2 regions of the Paracerasibacillus soli genome follow, and region 2 is predicted to be linked to the other one. Evidence: predicted binding sites of a transcription regulator. Region 2 holds the regulator's gene; the other holds the start of a gene.
The links. Region 2 encodes Rex, which represses fermentation and respiration genes when NADH is low (regulators of the CRP and FNR family bind a similar motif). Its sites were predicted from a motif close to TTGTGAAATATTTCACAA; they were not measured.
Positions count from the first base shown of each region.

Region 1 (3,436 bases), on a different contig from region 2:
AAAATGAAATCAACACATCATGTTTCTCGTTATCAACATGCATCATACCATGAAAATCTACATGATCGGTATCTTGATTTTTGTTTGTGTATTCCCAACTACCAGTGGTAAAAATATAATCAAATAGTTCTTCAATCGTAATTTCTGGTGAGTCTTCAAAATGAGAATATTTAATTGTGTCAATGGAATTAATATGTATTGGCAAAAAGTAAGAAGGTATGCCATAAACGAGAAAAATGAGTACAGCAGAGAATATAATACCTAGCCAACTAGTTCCGCCATTTTCTTTATATAGTGTCTCGCGATCTATCTGATTCGGCTTCATGTGTCGAATCAATTTTACTTGTTGTTGTACACGCTTTTCATATAAAGCATTTCCGTATAATCCTAAAAGAACAGATACCCCAATTTGAATGGCATAATCAATGGGGTCTGCGCGAAGGTCCATACTGTACTCGTAACCGAGAAAGTATAATAAAATATCGATGCCGAGAAATCCTAATAAAATAAAAATGATTGGTTTATACATTTTTCGATAACCTAACCAAAATAAAGAGAAGAAAAATGCAGCAAAGTTAAAAGATAGCCCATTTTTTTTCGATGCCTTTTCCCATTTTATTTCATATAGGTCTGCCTTTTTTCCTACAAATAAACGTACATCCTCTTCAAACTGATGTACAAATAATTCTTTATCTTTTATTTCCGCACTGTTTCCCGAATCATCTTGTGTGTGAATATTACTTTCAATCGTCTTTTCTAAAGGGTATCCACATTGTGCGCAGTAAAATCCATCGTGGGAGTTTTCAGTCTTACATCTTGAGCAAATCAATATGTCACTCCTCTCTATCATGACAAGTTGTCTACTTATTTTTATTTGCTGTTATCAATATCAACCATGTGCTAGTTTGATAAGATTTATCTATGAATATACGTGTATTGTAACGCAAGTCGCAGCAAAATAAATAGTTGGATATAGAAGCCTGTTTTATTTTTATGTCATATTACATTTAAAAATGATATTACTTTTATATCTTAATGGACATATTAAGTGAAAAGAGGGCTTTATGGCAAGGGTAAATAGGGCTGGGCATAAAGTAGTGAGGGGTGAATGCGTGCTATTTTATATTAATATAAAAATTCACTTACATCCTTTCGGAAAATTTTGTCTGTGACTTTTGTCACAAAATGTATAAAAACAATTGAAGATTTTGTGACATATTAGTTTTGAAATGGAAAATGTAAAAAAATAGGAATAAAATTACATAGTTTCAAAAAGTCTTTTGATCTACTTATCATTCGTTCAGGTTAGAAGAATTGAATCTCATGTTAAAGTGGTTCACATACTGAAGACAACTAAATAGAAAGGGGATAATTATGAAGAAGAAATGGATTGTACTAGGCTTAGTTATTACTATTGTCACAATGTTAACAGGTTGTGATCTAAAAGTATTAGATCCAAAAGGGCCAGTAGCTGAAAATCAGGCCAACGTTATTAAGATTTCCATGTGGACGATGGCCTTTATCGTGATAACAGTTGTTTCACTGTATATATTTATGCTGACGAAGTATCGTGCTTCAAAAGCGACTAAGGATTATAAACCACCACATATTGAAGGTAGTAAGGTATTAGAAACAATCTGGATTATTATACCGATACTTATCGTTGCTTTCTTATCAGTTGTTACGATTAAATCAACAAGTGAAGTTGAAGCAACACCAAAGGGTTATGAGGATCAGGAACCGCTCATTATTTATGCGGCATCTTCAAACTGGAAATGGCATTTTAGTTATCCAGAACAAAATATTGAAACTGTAAATTACGTTAACATTCCGGTTAATAGACCGATAGAATTCCGACTATATTCTTATGGACCTATTACGAGTTTATGGATTCCGCAACTTGCGGGTCAAAAATATGCAATGAGTGACATGGTGAATACGTTACATTTACTAGCAGATACACCAGGTTCTTATTTTGGACGAAATGCTAATTTTAGTGGAGCTGGTTTTGCTGAAATGGAGTTTGAAACATTGGCAATGCCACAAAAAGACTTTGATAGTTGGGTAACAGATGTGAAACAAACAGCAGATAATTTGACGGAAAAAGACTTTAATGGATTATTAAAAGATGGACATGTTGGTCGTAAAACATATAATGGGACACATTTAACATTCTTACCAGCGCCTGAAGGGGAACATGCTGGACACCATCATATGAAAATGAATGAATAACATTGTTTGTACATTTAGTTATCGTGATAGAACGAATGAAAGAAAAGTAATGTCATAGCAAAAAAAGGAGTTACAACATGAAGGAATACTTTTCAAGATTTGCAGTACCTCATAGCGAACCGATGATTGTTATGTCACAAATCGCGATTGTCGTTGTATGTATCGCAATCGTTGCTGGAGTAACTTACTTTAAAAAGTGGGGTTATCTCTGGAAAGAATGGCTAACAACCGTTGATCATAAAAAAATTGGTATTATGTATATTTTATCTGCATTACTTATGTTATTTAGGGGTGGAGCAGATGCGTTGCTCATGCGGGCACAAACATCCATGCCTGCAAATGGTTTATTAGATGGACAACATTACAATGAGATTTTTACAACACACGGTGTTGTGATGATTTTATTTATGGCAATGCCATTTGTTATTGGATTAATGAACGTCGTTATCCCATTACAAATTGGTGCTCGTGATGTTGCATTTCCACGATTAAATGCACTTAGCTTTTGGTTGTTCTTCTTTGGGGCGATGTTGTTTAACATTTCGTTTGTAGTTGGGGGTTCACCTGATGCAGGTTGGACAGCATATTTCCCACTTGCAAGTAATGATTTTAGTACAAGTGTCGGGATGAACTACTATGCTATTGCAATTCAGATTGCAGGTATTGGTACATTGATGACCGGTATTAACTTTATTACGACAATATTAAAAATGCGTGCACCTGGTATGAAATTAATGAAGATGCCTATGTTTACATGGTCCATCCTTATTACAAATGTCATTATTGTTTTTGCCTTTCCTGTATTAACAGTAGCACTTGCACTAATGACGATGGACCGTTTGTTTGGAACACAATTTTTCACGATGGCAAATGGTGGAATGGACATGCTTTGGGCAAACCTATTTTGGGTTTGGGGACATCCAGAAGTATATATCGTAGTACTTCCAGCATTCGGTATCTATAGTGAAATTATTTCAACGTTTGCACGACGTAATTTGTATGGATATAAGTCAATGGTTTACAGTATGGTTGCCATTTCGGCATTATCATTCCTAGTTTGGGCACACCATTTCTATACAATGGGACATGGTGTCATGGTAAATGGTATTTTCTCTGTGACAACGATGGCGATTGCCGTTCCAACAGGGGTGAAAATGTTTAACTGGTTGCTGACATTATATAAAGGGAAAATTGAATTTAAGGT
Region 1 is NZ_JBHLWL010000022.1:412,900-416,335, forward strand. Features, by position in the region: gene ACFFIS_RS08670 (DUF2628 domain-containing protein) at 1-829, opposite strand, end outside; gene qoxA (cytochrome aa3 quinol oxidase subunit II) at 1,375-2,232, shown strand; gene qoxB (cytochrome aa3 quinol oxidase subunit I) at 2,310-3,436, shown strand, end outside.
Region 1: qoxA (cytochrome aa3 quinol oxidase subunit II) is a predicted target of Rex. The motif match lies at 1,167-1,184, and genes of this name have one in related genera.

Region 2 (3,436 bases):
ATATGTATGTTGCAATTGATCATATGAGGCTAATAGTTTTTCATATTCTCCTTGTGATAAGTGATGTGCGTCGGCCATTTTTTGCTCAACAGCACGCAACTCTTTTTCTTGCGCAATTAAAGGTTCAAATACGTCAATCATTTCATTCCAAATTGTCTTTTCCGATTCAAGTTCCGTGTGTTGCGATAAATAACCAATTGTTAATTGTTTTGTTTGGAATATATCCCCAACATCGTAAGTTTCTTGATGAGCCATTATTTTTAATAATGTAGATTTCCCAGCACCGTTACGACCAACAATCGCAATACGATCACGGTCTTTAATTTCTAATTTTATATTATTTAAAATTTCTTCAGCACCAAAGGATTTTGAAATCCCTGTTAGTTGCATCAGTATCATGATATTTCACCTCAAAAAAGCATCATTATTTATAAGGAAGTTTAAAGGGCTCAAAAATATGATACCCGGTCCTTATTTATCACAGACTATATGGTTATCACTTCAAGCGTGGAAGTGTCAATTAACAGAAAGTCAAAAGCCCGATTCGTTCGGGCCTAAAAGACGTAGGTTACAATGGTATTGCAACAGGAAGTTGCGAACGTAGCCTTTGTTCCCATAAGTAGGGAAAGTGCGGTTATCTATCTTTTTAAACACGCCCGATAATCATATATATATCATTATAATGGTAGTTGTCGTTAAAGTGTAGCTAAATTAAGTATTCCACGCAATACATTTGTGAATATAATCACGATTTTATACCATTTTTCTGTAAAAATTGGTATAGTAGAAGAAAAGGTTCATTATCTTAGGGGTGAGAGAATGACTGATTTTACACATTTTAACAAAGAAGGTCGGGCACATATGGTTGATATTAGTGAAAAGTCCGAATCGGAAAGAATTGCTGTGGCGCGCTCAAGTATTTTTGTAGCAAAAGAAATATATGAGAAGATTATTAATCTTTCAGTTGAAAAAGGGGATGTGCTTGCTGTTGCACAAATTGCAGGCATCATGGCGGCAAAAAATACTTCGCAGATTATTCCAATGTGTCATCCTTTGCAATTAAAAGGAATAAACATTACATTTGATTGGAAACTAGATGAAGCAACATATGAATTAGAGATAATATCTACAGTTAAAACAAAAGGGCAAACAGGTGTAGAGATGGAAGCGTTAACGGCAGCATCAGCAGCTGCCTTGACAATATATGATATGTGTAAGGCAATTGATAAAGGAATGACGATTGGTCAAACTTATTTAATAGAAAAAACAGGTGGAAAATCTGGGGATTACAAACGTTCGTAACGAAGAAATAAACAAAGTCAGCTAGCAGCTAGGAGGAATAATAATGGAACAAAGTAAAATTCCACAAGCAACAGCAAAGAGATTACCGTTATATTACCGATTTTTAAATAATTTACAGCACCAGGGGAAAAATCGCGTTTCCTCAAAAGAGTTGAGTGAAGCAGTTAAAGTTGATTCAGCGACAATACGACGAGATTTTTCCTACTTTGGGGCTTTAGGTAAAAAAGGTTATGGATATAATGTAGAGTATTTGCTTGGGTTTTTTCGTAAAACATTAGATCAGGATGAATTAACCGAGGTTGCGTTAGTTGGAGTAGGTAATTTAGGAACTGCTTTTTTAAAATATAACTTCTTAAAAAATAATAATACGAAAATCGTAATGGCTTTTGATGCAGACGAAAGTAAAGTAGGAATGGATTTCGGTGGAATTCCTGTTTACCATATAGATGAACTAGCGGAACACGTTGGTAATGTGAAAGTGGCTATCTTAACGATTCCAGCGACGGAGGCTGACAATATTGCTGAGAAGTTAGTTGAACATGGCATTGAAGGGATTTTAAACTTCACACCAGCTCGTATTACGGTGCCTGATCATATTCGGGTACATCATATTGATCTCGCAGTTGAATTGCAAGCACTTGTTTATTTTCTAAAACATTACCCATTAAAAAAAGATGATTAAATAGACATGGCTGGGACAAAACCAAAGTGTCAGACCCCTCCCTCAACTACTACACGCAGTATGAAACACGGAACTTTTTACTAGTTATAGTATTTGAACGAGGATGTCAGACTGTCCCAGCCTCATTATCTTTTTTTTGAAGTTTTAAAATGTAGCATCATCAATCTAATTGCTAAACCAAAATCCAGTGTAGCAATGGCTGCAATTAATAGGGTTGTAATATTCCACACGGTATCTTCTACACTTTGTATTGCAATGAATAGGAAAAAGGTTCCCATGAGAAAGTATACTATTCCTTTTGTAAGTAAAGAATTTCGCATTGTTTTTTATCCTCCAAATAGGTGTAAAATTACTTGTGTCTTTTGTTGTATATCTTCTGGGAGATTAAAGTTAAAATATAAGGCGATTGCATTCATTAACATATGTACAGCAATAGGTACAAGTATCCGTTTTGTTTTTACATATAAAAAGGCAAATACAAGTCCCATGGAACTATAGACGAGAATATGCTCTGGCTCTCCATGAATGAAACCGAACGCTAAGGCCGATAAAATTGCGGCAACAAAAAAGTTTGTTCTCTTATAAAGTGTACCGAAAATGATTTTTCTAAAAATAATCTCCTCTAAAATAGGTGCAATCAATGTTGTGATAATGATAAAGGCAGGAAATAACTTTGCAATTTCTGTAATAAAGCGTGTGTTTTCTGATTGTGTTTCGACATTGAATACATATAATTCGATTGCGCCAGCTATACCTTGTCCTAAGAAGGCCATAAATACACCAACGATAATCCACATTATGGTAGATTCCGCGCCAGTTGCGTTTTCATCTACACCCGCCTTCATATCGGGTTTCATCAAGAATAAAACGGCGATTAAACAAGCAATGAAAGCAAATATAGAATAGTATACTACGATTGTTGCATTTTCAAATGGAAGCCATTTAAGTAAGGGTGGGACGACGATTAAATTTGAATACTGCATAATGAAGTAGGCGATGATGACCCACCAATAACGTTTAGCCAATGAGAAAAACTCCTTCTTGATTTAATTTTATCTTCAATACTTTGTATGAAAACATGTATGAAGTATTTTAACATAATTAACGGTACATATCGTATATTATAACTCATTCAAAATGTATGAAGGCTTTTTAAAAAAATGTACAGGATCAAACTATCTTGTATGTATTTGCTAATTCCCTTATTCACAGTAATGCCTCGGTACAAAACTTCGCATATCTTAGGGTGCTGCCTCAGCATGGGTATAGTGAGAATAGTTGAAATTAAAAATCACATCGTACATAGGAAAACATTAAATGTGACAAGCAATTGACATTTTTACATAAAAAAGAAGTACAATACTTGCATTTTTTTTATAAATTAATTAATATATTAATTGGTGTTAGCACTCGCAATAGAAGAGTGCTAATAAAAATATGAGGAAAAGGATT
Region 2 is NZ_JBHLWL010000062.1:126,004-129,439, reverse strand. Features, by position in the region: gene ACFFIS_RS16090 (ABC-F family ATP-binding cassette domain-containing protein) at 1-399, opposite strand, end outside; gene moaC (cyclic pyranopterin monophosphate synthase MoaC) at 820-1,302, shown strand; gene ACFFIS_RS16080 (redox-sensing transcriptional repressor Rex) at 1,346-1,984, shown strand; gene ACFFIS_RS16075 (YdiK family protein) at 2,110-2,304, opposite strand; gene ACFFIS_RS16070 (CPBP family intramembrane glutamic endopeptidase) at 2,311-3,009, opposite strand; gene groES (co-chaperone GroES) at 3,422-3,436, shown strand, end outside.